Regions from separate parts of the Paenibacillus protaetiae genome, predicted to be linked through region 1. Evidence: riboswitches for the same ligand, from Rfam matches in the RefSeq annotation. Region 1 holds a riboswitch; the other holds the start of a gene.
What was found. A riboswitch is a leader RNA that binds a small molecule or an ion and turns the genes downstream of it on or off. The one in region 1 is predicted to bind cobalamin.

Region 1 (7,612 bases):
AGCGAGTAGAGGAACAGCCCGAACGTGACCGTCATCATACCGAGGCCAAGCCACATCATAAGCAGCACAAGCATGGCGAGACTAGGGATAACCTGCAGCACGTTGGTAATGGCCATAATGATTTTGGCTGCTCCTTTACTTCGGCTGCACCATATCCCAAGCGGCACGCCAATGATGATGGCCAGACCGACGCCAAGCAGCACCATCATGATGTGCTGGAACAAATATTCCCATAACATCGCCCGATTGCGTGATACGTAGCTGAAAAAATCCCCGATCGTCAAATGTGGTCCTGCCATCGCCATGTCACTCCTTTAATAATCCAACCTGCTTCAAATAGCTGACGGCTACTTCCCGCTCGCTTTTTTTCTCAATATCGACCTGGTAGTTTAAATCGACCATCGTCTCGACATCCAGCGTTCCGATCAGCTTGGTGAGGGCTGCTTCCGCTTCCGGGTATTTCTTGGCGATATCGCCGCGCATAACGGTTGAAGCATCATACGGAGGGAAAAACTGCTTGTCGTCCTCCAATGTTTTCAAATCGTATGCCTTCAGCCGCGAATCGGTGGAATAAGCGAGTACGATATCCACTTGCCGGTTGGCAACGGCTTGATAGACAAGCGCAAGCTCCATCGGGTAAATGGTGCCGAACGTAATGCCGTAATGTTTGGAGAAGGCCGGGTAGCCGTCGCTGGGCCGCTCCAGCCAAGTTGTGTCGACACCGAGGCGCATTGAACCTGCATCGGGCTTCACATCGGAAATTTTCGTATAGCCTTTTTGCTCCGCTACATCCTTTCGGACGGTGAAGGCATACGTATTTTCAAAGCCCAGCGGGTCAAACCATTTCAGGTTGTAAAATTTAAGGAACCCCTGCTGCGCCTGCTCCAGCACGCGTGCCCGGTCTTTGGTTTCTTCGATTGGAAAATGGTTGTTGAATATTTCGCCGCTGTATAACGTCGCAATGTCGATGTCGCCTTTTTTCATTGCGGATAAAACAAGCGGACTGGATGCGAGATCGGGAATGACTTCTGCAGTTGCGTCCGTCCGGTCCTCAATAAGCGCTTTGTACATTTCCGCTAAAATTTTCGTTTCCGTAAACGTCTGGGCGCCGATAACAATGTCGCTGCGAATGCCGCAGCCGCTGGCGGCCGGCAGAATAACGGCAATCAGCAGACCGGCTATAGCCGGTTTAAGTTTAAAATGCCGGGTCACGCAGCGGCACCCCCTGTGCGGCCGAATCGTCCGGACAGCCACCGTTCCAGCAGCCCGAGCAGAAAATCCGCGATAAAAGCAAGCACAACCGCACCAATCGCGCCTGCAAAAACCAGCTCCGGTTTGTTGACGCCCATTCCCGACACAATCAGCTGGCCGAGGCCTCCTGCGCCAATCAGTGTCGCAAGCGTGGCCCAGCTAATAATATAGACGGTCGTAATGCGAATGCCCGACATCATGTACGGCAGCGATAACGGCAGCTGAATGGTCCAAATGCGCTGCATCGTGCTGTAGCCCATTCCTCTTGCCGATTCCAGCACATGCGGATCAACGGCTTTAAACCCGTCGTACGTGTTGCGCAGAATCGGCATAATGGAATACAGCAGCAGCGCCAGGATGGCCGGCTTTACGCCAATGCCCAGCAGCGGAATTAGCACAGCCAACAATGCCAGGCTCGGGACCGTCTGCAAAATGTTGGCGATAAAAAATACAGCCGAACGAAGCCAGCCCAGCTTGGTATACACCAATACAATACCAAGCGGAATGGCGACGATGCTGCCGAATACGACAGCCGTAAACGAAATGATAAGGTGCTCGCGAAGAGCCGTCACAATGTCGGGCCACCGCTCCTGAATGAAAGCGCCAATGTCAGTCATCGCCTACACCTCCTTGCCGGAGGAGTCAGCTGCTGCAGCATCGCCAGCGGACGAATTTTGCGTCTCATCCGGAGTTCCGGACTCTTTTGCCGATTCTTCGTTCGAATCTTCCGGTTCGGGCGGAAGTACCGGCAGCACTTCTGCGAGATGCCGGACGACGCTGCCTCTTGTAATGAGGCCTACAAGGCGGTTCGTGCCGTCGACGATAGCCAAATTGGACAGCTGATGAAGACTTAGCATCTCGACAGCATTCGGCAGTGGCGTACCGGAGGGCAAGCTGTATGCAATGGGCTTCATAACGTCGGCGACGGTCATATCTTCGTTGCCGTAATGTTCAAGCACGTTGAAGATGGACACAATGCCCTGAAGCTTTCGATTCCGGTCGGTTATAAACAACGAGTCGACGCGCCGCCGCTCCATAATGGTAATTGCTTCCGCCAAGCCGCGGTTTGGATAGATGGTGACCGGCTGGCGGATCATGACGTCGTCGACGAGCGGAATATCGTATGAAGATGTCTCGGCTGCATGTTCCTGCTCCAGCCGCTGCTGCCCGATAAAGGAACGGACAAAATCATTGGCCGGACGGCGCAATATGCGCTCCGGCTTGTCGCTTTGCACGACAACTCCCGCCTGCATGATGACGATGCGGTCGGCGATTTTGAGCGCTTCATCCATATCATGGGTAACAAATACAATCGTTTTGTGCAGCTCCTGCTGCAAGCGGACGATATCGTCCTGCAGCTGCTCCCGGCTGATCGGGTCCAGCGCGCTGAACGGCTCGTCCATTAATATAATTTCCGGATCGGCCGCCATCGCGCGGATGACGCCGATCCGCTGCTGCTGGCCGCCGCTCAGCTCGGACGGATAACGGTTTTTATATTGGCTGGCGGACAAGCCCACCATGTCCATCAGCTCTTCGACACGTTTGTCGATGCGCTGTTTATCCCATTTTTTCAAATGGGGAACGACTCCGACATTGCGGCCGATAGTCATATGCGGGAACAAGCCGATGCTTTGGATGACATAGCCGATATTACGCCGCAGCTTGACCGGATCGATTGTGGAAATATCGTCTCCATTAATAAGAATTTTGCCGTTCGAGGGCAGGATAAGCCGGTTGATCAGCTTCATCGTTGTGGATTTGCCGCAGCCGCTTGGGCCGATCAGGACGGTAACTTCACCTTTGTGAAAGGTGAGATTAATATTTTTAAGCGCATGATATCCATCGGGATAAATTTTATTGACGTTCTGGATTTCGATCATTAATCTCGTTTCCTCCGCTCTTGTTGGTTGCTTATTAAAGTTAATATAAGCTTCCGGGCTGTTTTTGAAACAAAAACAGGAAAAAACATTTCTTTATTCGGGCAAAAATGATCATTTATACATGACAAATGTTATAGGATTAGATAAGATGGTTTACAAACTGAATAGCAACGGTCAGGTGCCGGAAGCAATTGCTGCCAATTGCAGGCCGGTTAAAAGGGAAGCGAGTGAAAATCTCGCGCGGTCCCGCCGCTGTATAAGAAGAGCTGCTGCGATAAACCACTGGGAAACCGGGAAGGACGCGGAAGCGATGACGCTTGAGCCAGAATACCTGCCTGATTCGTTACACCGCAAATTCTACGATGGATAGGAGGGTGTTTGTTCGTGCATGCTTATTTGCGATGCGCTTATTAAACTTCTTAACTTTCGGGTTAAGAAGTTTTTTTGTTGCGGAGAGGTTTATTTCAAATTAAAGACAAGGGGAAGAAGGAATGAAATTAAATAAAGGATTCATTTGGCTGATAATGGTCAGCCTGTTTATTTCGATTGGCTCAACGAACATACATACGGCATTTGCGGACGAAGCGGACGGCACGCAAATTTTAAGCGGGCAGTCTTCTGCCGGCAGCCGGACAGAGCTGGAGCAGAATCCGGTTGTGGAGCAGGCTCGCCAGCAGCTGCAAAGCAGTTTGGCTTACATGGTGAAGACGGTCGCCAACCCTGTATTTGGAACCGGCAGCGGAGAATGGACGATTTTATCGCTGGCAAGGGCGGGGTACGAGGTACCCGCTAATTATTACGATAGTTATTACGCCAATGTGGAGCAAGCCGTTACGCAGCTGATGGCGACTTACAACGGGAAGCTTCATTCCACAAAAAGCACAGAGCATTCCCGCGCTATATTGGGACTTACGTCAATCGGCAAAGATGTGGCCGATGTAGCAGGGTTCAATTTGCTGACCGCGCTTGCTGATTTTGATTATGTGCTTAAACAAGGGCTAAACGGCCCGGTATTTGCCCTGATTGCTTTGGACTCGCACAACTACGATATCCCGCAAGCGGATGGGGTTAATCAAACGACCCGCGACAAATTAATAGACAAAATATTGGAGTACAACCGCACAACTGCCAACGCGGCAGGCTGGACGTTATTCGGAAGCAAGCCGGACGTTGATATGACGGCTATGACGATTCAAAGCTTGGCGCCATACTATACAACCCGTACGGATGTAAAAGAAGCCGTTGACCGTGCTTTGGTCTGGTTATCGGACAATCAAAGCGCAGCCGGCGATTATTTAAGCAACTGCGAAAGTACGGCGCAGGTTGTATTAGCGCTTGCTTCGCTTGGCATTGATCCCGGAACGGATCCGCGATTTATGAAAAACGGCAAATCAGCAGTAGATGGAATGCTCATTTATGCCGTTCCTGCCGGCGGTTTCAAACATACCGCAACCGGCGGTGTAAATGGCATGGCGACGGACCAAGGCACTTATGCGCTGGTCGCATATGACCGTTTCTTGAACGGCGGCACGAATTTGTACGACATGACGGATGTTGAGCTTGAAGGGGAGCCACTCCGGAGCAGCCAGAACAGCCGGGCAATGACGGCCCGGTTGTTATCGAACCGGCTGCCAACGAGAATTACAGCTTTACGGTAAACGCATCGGACTCCAATCAAACGTATCAGATCACCATTCCGGAAGAGAGCACGGGTGCGGTTCGCGTAACGCTGCCGGAACTGTCGGCACTGCCGCAATTGGAAGCCCATAAAGGCGGCGTTACCGCTGTTATTGCCCAAGGAACGCAGCTGACAAGCGGCAGCGGATTGGATTTGCAGCTAATAACATCGCTAGATGCGGCCGATGCCAGCTTGAAAACAACGCTTCAATCGCTGCTAGGCAGCAGCAAACAGCTGGATAGCGTTGCAGCAGCATTTGCGATGGGCGGCAATGACCGCGCCGAATTCGACCGGTACGTCACGTTAACGCTGGCAGGCATGGCCGGCAAGCAAGCGGCTTATTTGGAACAAGGCATTCCGCATCTTATTCAGAAATATGCGAATGACTCCGAAGGGGAGGCTGCCGGCAAGCCGGAATACGCCTATGACAACGGCACTGACCTTATTATCAAAACCAAGCATTTTACGGACTATGCCGCATTCACGGCAAGCGATAAAGAAGATAACCAAGAAGGCGGAGGTTCCGCAACACCGCCAGACTCCAAAGCGTATGTCACTTTTTCCGTCGATAAAAAGACAATTAAGCTCGGATACACGGTCTCGCCAGTTAAAGTCGAGCTTCAGCCAGGCGATACGGTATGGACTGTTTTCCAAAGAGTGCTGGATGGCCGGGAATCCATTACGACTATTCCTGGTCTGAACAATATAACAGCGTATATGTGGAATCCATTGATGGTGACGGCGAGTTTGACCATGGCACCGGCAGCGGCTGGATGTATAACGTAAACGGCGATTATCCGGGGTTTGGCGCGTCTTTGTATGAGCTGGAGGACGGCGATACGGTGCAATGGCGGTATACGACTAATTTGGGTACAGATTTAGGAGCAGACAACAGCCAGTGGGGAACGGAAGATCCCGATGGCGGAGGCACCGGAGCGGATCAAGGAACCGGCGGTCAAGACGGTACGAAACCTCCGGTGAAGCTGGAGCAGTTGTATAAAGACGGCGGCTCTATTTCGGATTGGGCGTACTCTGCGATTGGCAAAGCGGCGCAGCTTGGTTTTGTTCAAGGCAGCAATGGCGAGTTTCGCCCGAAAGCTTCGGTTACGCGCGCCGAATTTACGAAGTTGCTCGTTGAAGCATCAGGATTGAAGCAGACAACGGCTGGCGACAGTGCGTTTAAAGATGTGGCGGCAAACAGCTGGTATGCCCCTTATGTCAATGCGGCTTATGTGAACGGCATTGTGGAGGGCGATGGAGGATACTTCCGTCCTTATGCACTGATGACGAGGGAACAAATGGCCGCAACAATTGTGAGAGCGCTTGGCCTGACGCTGGCCGAAGCAGCAACGGGCCTGAGCGATTTGAATCTGGTTTCGGAATGGGCCCGGAAAGATGTTCAAACCGCAGCGGCGGCCGGCATCATGTCCGGCTATGGCGATCGTTTCGCGCCAAAAGATCCGGTGACGAGAGAGATGGCGGCGGTTGTCGCGATGCGGTCGTATGAGTACCTTCTGACCCATCAAAATGCGGCAGATCCTGCAAAGCCGCAAGTGGAGGCGCAAATTGCCCAAACCGCAGCATTTTTACAGCACAGCGTAACGAATCCGGTTGTAGCCAGCGTTGGCGGCGAGTGGACCGTGCTGGGATTAAGCCGTTCCGGCATTCCGGTACCGGCCGGCTATTATGCCAAGTATGAGGCCAATTTAGTCAATACAGTGAAGGAAAAGGGCGGCAAGCTGCACAATGTCAAATACACGGAATATGACAGAGTCATTTTGGCTTTAACGGCTTTGGGCGGCAACATTCATAACGTTGCAGGTTACGACCTGTCGGCGCCGCTTGCCGACTTTGAGACTGTAATCAAGCAAGGGATTAACGGCCCGATTTTTGCGCTATTGGCACTGGATAGCGGTCATTATGATATTCCTGTTGTTAATGGCGTCAAGACCCAAACGACAAGAGAACTTCTGATGGACTTTATGTTAAACCGCGAAATTGCCGGGGGCGGCTGGTCACTGGATGGTGCGGCAACCGTACCTGATCCGGATGTGACGGCAATGGCCGTCCAATCGCTTACGCCGTATTACAACAGTGATGTTAAGGTGAAGCAAGCGGTAGACCTGGCAATTGCCTGGTTATCTGCCGCGCAGGACGAGAACGGCGAATTTGCAAGCGGCGGTTCCATAAATTCGGAAAGCACCGCACAAGTGGTTGTAGCGTTAGCCGGACTCGGTATCGATCCGGGGAAAGATGCACGGTTCATTAAAAACGGGCATTCCGCGATCAGCGTCCTGCTTAGTTATGCAGCCGGCAGCGGAGGTTTCTATCACATCAAGCCGGGCCAAAGCGGCAATGGCGGCGCGGAGCCGGGCATGGTAGACCTGATGGCGACCGATCAGGCCATGTACGCGCTTGTCGCTTATGACCGTTATTTGAACGGGCTTAACCGTCTCTATGATATGACGGATGTGGTCGTGCAAACGGCAGCTCCTAAAGCTGCATAAGGAGACTTGCCATGATTAATCGTTCGGAATTTAAAATAGGGCTGGTCTGCCTTGCAGTTGCCGCTGTTTTGGCAGCCGCCTTTTTCTGGGGCGGCAGCGGGGACAAAGCGGCAGCGGCAAGCCGGTATCAACGGCTGCGGCGGACACGGAGCAGCAGGGGAATTCCGCTGCTCCCGGCGCTGTTCAGGGCAATGCCGCCGCGTCTGCGGAGCCGGGCGGTATCGGTACAGCGGCGGATCTGCCAGCCGCGTCTCCGTATTCGCCGCCAGCGGAAAGCTTGCCGGGCTTGCAACAAG
Region 2 (7,612 bases), 1.5 Mb from region 1:
TTGGCAATGTAAAGCTCGCTGCGGAGAAAGAATGGCGGATTACGCCGCCGGCGCTTGCTTTTGCAAGGAAACGGGAAGAGGAAGGGGAGACTGTGATCTACGTGATGGAAGCGTCCGGCTGCATAGGCGTGATCGCAGTAGCGGACCCGGTGAAACCGTATGCCCGGGATACCGTCCTCAAGCTGAAGGAGATGGGGGTGGAGGTATGGCTTGCGACAGGCGATCACGCTGCCCCGGCTGCGGCTGCGGCAGAAGCGGCGGGCATTGACGGCGTGTATTCCGGCATGCTGCCCGAAGGGAAGCTGGAACTCGTCCGCCGCCTGCAGCATGAAGGCAAACGGGTAGGCATGGCCGGAGACGGCTGGAATGACGCGCCGGCTTTGGCGGCAGCGGATGTAGGCATTGCCATGGGAGACGGGACTGATGCCGCGCTGACGGCCGGCCATATGACGCTGCTGCAGCCCCGGCTGCGGGCCATTCCGGAAGCGCTCCGCATCAGCCGATTAACGATTCGCAACGTGCGGCAAAATTTGACGTTTGCATTTTTTTATAATGCGATTATTATTCCGTTTGCGGCCTGCGGCTTGCTTCAGCCTTGGATGGCCGGCACAGCAATGGCGTTAAGCTCCGTCTCCGTAGCTTTAAACGCGCTGCGGCTTAAAACCGGCCTGCTGAAAGACAGCGGGGCGCTCTAATGCTGCAGCAATGGGCGTTAGTTGTCGTGACGGGACTGCTCAGTGCGCCGCATTGCATTGGCATGTGCGGGGGGATTGTTACATCGGTGAATTTAAACGCCAGCCTTCCGGCCAGGCGGACAACACTGCTGTACAACAGCGGGCGAATTTTCTCGTATACGCTTCTTGGCACCTTGATGGGAACGATTGGATCGTTTGTAGATGTAGCGGGAAAGCTGGCCGGCGTGCAGGGGCTGGCTTCCATTATCGGCGGCGTTTTTTTGCTGTTGTGGATATGGCGCAAAATCCAGCTGCCGTTTATGACCCGCATTTCCGGCAGGCTGCACAGCCGCCTTGCGGCTTCAGGCGGGTTAAGCGCCCGCAAAGAGTCGCTTCATATTCTGGCGACTGGCGTGGCGTTTGGGTTTCTGCCATGCGGGCTGACATACGCGATGCAGATGAATGCAGCTGCCACAGGCACAGCGCTGGGCGGGGCGGCCACGATGGCCTTGTTTGGCCTGGCGACGTTTCCCGCACTTGCGCTTGCGGGATGGATGGCGGTTGCGGCCAATCGCCGCTGGAGACGAGTGATGCGAAAAGCGGGGACGGCAGCTGCAATTATTGTCGGCTTAATATCCATATTAAGAGGCCTGGAAGCGAATGGAGTCATCCCTTCCATCACGCCGTGGTTATGGTGAAGACGGGTTAACGGAACACGGTAAACGGATGAGCCGCTTCCTGCGTCTCTCCGTTGTACGTTATTTTGACATCGGCTGACCATTTGCCGTTCATAACCGGCACGAAGTCAGCTGTATATTCGCCCGGCGCGATTTCTGCCATCGGTACCGGCTTGAGGCGGTGTTTCATCTCGAGCATGTCGATGCTTAAGATCAGCTCCGCATGTTCCAGCGGCCGTCCGTCCAGCCCATGCAGCATAACGGTCATTTGCCCGGTTTGCAGCGCTTTAACCGGCTGGTCTCCGGTGCTGATCTCGGCGCTTATGCCGCCTGCCGACCACTCGGTTGGCGGTGAAGCCGCCGGCGGTTTGGCTTTGAAAATGCCCGTATACATTGCAGCAAAGATGAGCGCTGCAGCAGCAAGAACCGCTGCAGCAGCGTATACCGCTGTTTTTGGCGATCGTTTCACAAGCGTCAATCCTCCCGTTTCCATGGATGCAAACTATTGTTACCTATGCGCGGCGGGCGTCGGCAAGAACTATTAACGAGAGCTCGTGCGGCTAATAAACAGCCGCTGCGGGCGAACAGGCTGCCCGAATTTTGCGGTGGCCATGGGTAGACAACCTGTTCCTGCAGATGATATAGTACAGAGGATATTTTTGTATACAACGCAATCAGGTGCTTTGTCCGCCGCCGTCTTTAAGAAAGATCCGGCAGTCAGAGCTTAAAAGGGAAGTCCGGTGAAAATCCGGCACGGACCCGCCACTGTAAGGAGCCGGCATGCCCATGTTACGCTGCGGTATGCCAGGCAAAGCGCTACACGTCACTGTACACCGGTATGGGAAGACGCGCTGCTGCCGCTCCAAGTCAGGAGACCTGCCTGTTACTGCTTAACATCGTATCCTACGGGAATTGGGGACGTGTTGGAACCGTTCAATTCAGCCCGCCTGTATGTTCAGGCAAGCGTTTAAACGGCATTTCCGGCACTTTTGCCGGCAATGCCGTTTTTATTTTATACATTGAACTAAAGGGAGAGGAAGAAACATAATGAAACAGAAACAAAGGGGCTGGCTGAAGCAGTCGGCAGTTCTGCTGCTCATTGCGATGCTGCTCGTGCTTTCGGCATGCGGCGGAAATCACAACAGCAATAACGGCGCCGCAGCCGGGGAAGCTTCGGCTTCGCCGACGGCGGAATCAAACGCTTCTGCGCAGCCATCAAGCGATCCGGCGCAAACGGCGTACCCGTTAACAGTAAAAGATGCTACCGGCACCGAGCTGACTTTTGACGCGGCGCCGCAAAGGGTCGTTACCTTGCTGCCAAGCGAAACCGAAATTGTATATGCCATCGGTTCGGGCGACGAGGTTGCCGGCGTAGACGCCTACAGCAACTATCCGCCGGAAGCGGCAGACAAGCCGAAAATCGGCGATATGACAACGAACATTGAAGCGGTAGCCGCTTTAAATCCGGACCTCGTGCTGGCCTCTTCGACGATGAATACGGACGCAGTGCAAAAGCTGCGTGATCTTGGCTTGACGGTGTACGCGTCGGACCCGAAGACATACGACGCTGTGATCGACAAAATTAAAGTCATTGGCCAAATTATGAATAAACAAGCCGAAGCGGATCAAATTGCGAAGCATATGCAAGAGGTGAAGCAGCAGGTTGCGGATAAAGTGAAAGGCGCAGCCCCGGTCAAAACGTATTTGGAATTTTCGGAAGGTTATACGGTAGGCAAAGGCGAATTTTTGGACGAGCTGCTAACCATTGCAGGCGGTCAAAATACGGCGGGGGACCAGTCCGGCTGGTTTGAAGTCGACGCCGAAAAAATCATTCAGGAAAATCCGGCCGTAATCGTATATCCTGCGCTGCAAGACGCAAATCCAAATCCGATTCTGGAAGGCATTAAAAAACGCGCCGGCTGGGATGCCATCGACGCGGTCAAAAACAACCGGATCGTGGAAGTATCGGATGACCCGCTCGTCCGTGTAGGTCCGCGGCTGGCGGACGGCCTGCTGGAGCTGGCGAAGGCGATCCATCCGGAGCTGTTTTCTTAAATGGTCAAAACCAAATTAACGATGTATGGAGGAGCAGGCATGCTCCTTCTTGCTGTTTCCATCGTCATTAGCTTATCTATCGGTTCGGCGGGACTATCGATAGAGGACGTATGGGGCATATTGCTCCACCAGCTTCCGGGCATGAGCCCGGCGGAAAACCACTGGGGCAAAGGCGACATCGCGATTGTTACGCAGGTGCGCTTGCTGCGGGTGCTGCTTGCGGTGCTTGTAGGCGCGTGCCTGTCGCTTGCCGGAGCAGGGATGCAGGGCGTGCTGCGCAATCCGCTTGCCGATCCGTATACGCTAGGCGTTGCTTCCGGCAGCTCGGTAGGCGCTGCGTTCCTTATTTTGTTCGGGCTGCAGATGGCGGTTGGCATCTGGACGGTTCCGGCCGTTGCATTCGTAACAGGCGTGCTTACGCTGCTTGGCGTATTATGGCTCTCCCGCAGCGGGAACGGCGGCGGCATGCACCTGGAGACGATTATTTTGTCCGGCGTCATCATGCAAGCGTTCCTTGGAGCATTCGTCTCATTCATGGTGTCGCTGTCGCAGGGCGTCGTCAATCAGATCATGTTCTGGCTGATGGGGTCGTTAGCGATGCGAAGCTGGGAGCATGTGTATATGCTGCTGCCTTTTCTGGCTTTGGGGCTGCCTGTATTGCTCGTTTTCAGCCAGCCGCTCAACCAGCTCGTGTTTGGCGAAAAGCATGCGGCGCATATGGGCGTGGCGGTAGAGCGCACCAAGCTGATCGTCATGCTGGCTTCCACGCTGCTGACGGCGGCGGCTGTATCGGTTGCCGGCGTCATCGGCTTTGTCGGCCTTGTGGTGCCGCATTTGATCCGGCTGATGGCCGGACCCGACTACCGGCTTATCGTCCCGCTGTCTGCTATAGGAGGCGGCATCTTTGTCCTGTGGGCCGATACGCTCGCCCGCATGGCGCTTAGCCCAAGGGAAATTCCGCTTGGCGTGGTGACGGCGCTGATCGGCGCGCCGTTTTTTGCCTATTTGCTGCACCGCAGCAAAAAGGAGGGGAAAGCGTAATGGTTTTATTCGAAGCGGTACAGGTCGGCAAGACGGTGGGGGCGCGCCAGGTGCTGGACGGGCTCTCTTTTACCTTCCGGACCGGCCGTTTGTATGGTATTATCGGCCCGAACGGGGTCGGAAAGTCTACACTGCTCGGGTTGTTGTCCGGTGTTGACAGCCCAACGTCCGGCCGGCTGCTGTTTAACGGAGAGCTCGTCCAACGCATCCCCCGCAGGCAGCTGGCGAAGCAAATGGCCGTCCTGCAGCAGTCCGGATTGCCGCCTGCCGGCTTTACGGTTCGGGAAGCGGTTGAGATGGGCCGGTTCCCGTATCAGAACTGGCTTGGCGACGAACGGACAGACGCGGGCCCGATTATCGATAAAGCCATCGCGTCAATGGGGCTTGCTTCGCTTCAGCACCGCAAGCTGGATCAGCTGAGCGGCGGGGAGCGGCAGCGGGCGGCTTTCGCCAAAGTGATCGCCCAGGAAACGGATATTATGCTGCTGGACGAGCCGACCACCCATCTGGATATCGGGTATCAGATCCAAATGTTGGACATGGTGAAAAACTGGCAGCGTGAACGCGGCCGGACTGCCATTGCGGTACTGCATGATTTGAATCTGGCGTCGCTTTATTGCGACGAGCTGCTGGTGCTCCATAAGGGACGTGCGGCCGCATTTGGCAAACCGGCCGATATTGTGACGGCGAAGCTGATTGAAGAGGTCTATGAGACGAAAGCAGCCGTAGTTGACCATCCGCAAGACGGCAGCCCGCAAATTTTACTCGTGCCGGATTCCGCGGGGCAATGAAGCGGCAGCGGGTGCGGCTTACATCAATGAAAAGTTTGGGACAAGGGGAGACGAATAACATGCCTAACGAATATAAAGCGATTGTGGATGCGGCGATCATGCGAATCCGTCCGTTTAACGAGCAGGCTGCCGAGCAAGCGGACCGCCACTCGGACCATTTGACGAAGCCGCCGGGAAGCCTTGGCAAGCTGGAACGGATTGCCCGCCAAGCTGCCGGAATAACCGGCGAGCTGTGGCCGGATTTGTCACGTAAAGCTGTTATTGTGATGGCGGCGGACCATGGGGTATGCGAAGAAGGCGTCAGCGCTTTTCCGCAGGAAGTGACCGGTCAGATGGTCTTTAATTTTTTAAGCGGGGGCGCAGCGGTTAATGTACTGTCCCGCCATTCCGGCGCGGACGTTTTTTGCGTCGATATCGGGGTGAAAAGCGACTTGGAGCATCCGGCGTTAATCACCAGGAAAGTCCGGTATGGAACCGGAAATATCGCCAAAGGCCCGGCGATGGAGCGCGATGAGCTGATGCAGGCGCTGGCAGCCGGCATCAACCTTGTGGATGAGCTGTACGCGCAAGGTTACAGGCTGTTTGCAACGGGCGAGATGGGGATCGGCAACACGACGCCAAGCGCGGCAATTGTATCGGTATTGGCTGGACTCGCTCCCGAGCAATCCGTTGGCAGAGGAACCGGCATTAACGAGCAAAGCTGGCGGACAAAGGTCGGCGTAGTGAAACGGGCGATTGAAGTCAACGCCCCGGATGCGGGCGATCCTTACGATGTTCTGTCCAAACTAGGCGGACTGGAAATTGCCGGACTTGCCGGCGTCATTATCGGTGCGGCGGCCAACGGCTGCCCGGCTGTCATTGACGGCTATATCTCGTCTGCTGCCGCTCTTGCCGCCATGCGGATGACGGAGAGGGTGTATCCCTATATGATCGCTTCGCATTTGTCGCAGGAACAAGGACATGCCAAGCTGCTGGAGCTGATGGGTTTGACGCCGGTCATTCATATGGATATGCGGCTTGGAGAAGGAACCGGCGCTGTGTTATGCTTCCCGATCATCGACGCTGCGATCAAGCTGATGCGCGAAATGGCGACCTTTGACGGCGCCGGCATATCGCGGGAGTAAAGCGATGGCCGTACTCATTACAGGCGGCGCGCGCAGCGGCAAAAGCGCTTTCGCGGAACAATACGCGCGCCGGATCGGCAGCCGCGGCATTTATATGGCAACCTCGCGTATTTGGGATGAGGAGATGGAAGAGCGCGTTGCGCTGCATCGGAGCGGCAGGGAAACGTCGGGTTTCGAGTGGCATACGATGGAAGAGCCGCTGGAGCTGGCGGACGCGATTGCGCGTGTGGGCGCGGAGCATGCTGCCGATGATCCGCGGCTGGAGCCGGGGGCAGAGCTGGATAAGGAACTGGAACTGGAACCGGGACTGCGGGGGGAGCCGGCTGCGGAACGAAATGCGGAATCAAGTCCCGCACCGGAAGCTAAACCGCCTGTCGTGCTGGTGGATTGCTTGACGCTGTGGCTTTCCAACTGGCTGATGAAGCTGGAGGAAGAACAGCTGCCGGAGTCTGTTCTTGCCGAGCAATATGAGAAGCTGGCTGCGGCTGCGGCCGCTTGTCCTTACCCTCTGCTGTTCGTCACGAATGAAGTGGGAGACGGAGTGGTGCCTGCCTATCCGCTGGGCCGCAAATTCCGCGATGAAGCCGGCAGGCTGAATCAGCTGATGGCGAGGCAATGCGAACGGGTATTTCTGGTCACGGCGGGAATTCCCGTCGAGCTGAAAGCAATCGCTTTTCAATGGGAGAACTTGTAATGTTGTATTCATTTCATGAAATGCTGCTCATGACAGCGGCTGCGATCGCAATTGACTGGATCATTGGCGATCCAAAATGGCCAACTCATCCGGTCATATGGATAGGCCGGCTTATTCGCATCCTGGAGCGCAAACTGCTCACCGGGAGGCAGTCTCCCAAGCAGGCGAAAGCTGCCGGCATCGTGCTGGCGCTTGTTACGCTGGCAGTCTCCTGGGGCGTCATGCAGGTGATTGCAGCGGCGGCTGACTGGATCCATCCATGGCTTGGATACGCGGTAAGCGTATGGTTTATTTCGACGACCATCGCGGTCAAAGGGCTGAAAGACGCCGGCATGCATGTATACCGACCGCTTGTGGAAGGGCGGCTGGATGAAGCGCGTAAGTATGCGGGTTACATCGTAAGCCGCGATACGGATCAATTGACCCCTGCCGATACGGCGCGGGCTGCAGTGGAAACGATTGCGGAAAATACGGTTGACGCTTTTGTATCGCCTGTCGTATTTGCCCTGCTTGGCGGTGCGCCGCTTGCGATGCTGTACAGGGCTGCCAATACACT

Region 2: another riboswitch for cobalamin. It lies ahead of ET464_RS04085 (ABC transporter substrate-binding protein); the one in region 1 lies ahead of ET464_RS11145 (prenyltransferase/squalene oxidase repeat-containing protein).

What each region holds. Positions count from the first base shown of each region.
Region 1 is NZ_CP035492.1:2,393,355-2,400,966, reverse strand. It holds gene ET464_RS11165 (ABC transporter permease) at 1-299, opposite strand, end outside; gene ET464_RS11160 (glycine betaine ABC transporter substrate-binding protein) at 307-1,212, opposite strand; gene ET464_RS11155 (ABC transporter permease) at 1,209-1,868, opposite strand; gene ET464_RS11150 (ABC transporter ATP-binding protein) at 1,872-3,131, opposite strand; cobalamin riboswitch at 3,291-3,484, shown strand; gene ET464_RS11145 (prenyltransferase/squalene oxidase repeat-containing protein) at 3,623-4,789, shown strand; gene ET464_RS19835 (hypothetical protein) at 4,888-5,595, shown strand; gene ET464_RS11140 (S-layer homology domain-containing protein) at 5,529-7,316, shown strand; gene ET464_RS11135 (DUF4430 domain-containing protein) at 7,603-7,612, shown strand, end outside.
Region 2 is NZ_CP035492.1:924,585-932,196, forward strand. It holds gene ET464_RS04070 (heavy metal translocating P-type ATPase) at 1-695, shown strand, start outside; gene ET464_RS04075 (sulfite exporter TauE/SafE family protein) at 695-1,372, shown strand; gene ET464_RS04080 (FixH family protein) at 1,380-1,820, opposite strand; cobalamin riboswitch at 2,011-2,249, shown strand; gene ET464_RS04085 (ABC transporter substrate-binding protein) at 2,399-3,406, shown strand; gene ET464_RS04090 (FecCD family ABC transporter permease) at 3,407-4,447, shown strand; gene ET464_RS04095 (ABC transporter ATP-binding protein) at 4,447-5,238, shown strand; gene cobT (nicotinate-nucleotide--dimethylbenzimidazole phosphoribosyltransferase) at 5,298-6,362, shown strand; gene ET464_RS04105 (bifunctional adenosylcobinamide kinase/adenosylcobinamide-phosphate guanylyltransferase) at 6,367-7,056, shown strand; gene cbiB (adenosylcobinamide-phosphate synthase CbiB) at 7,056-7,612, shown strand, end outside.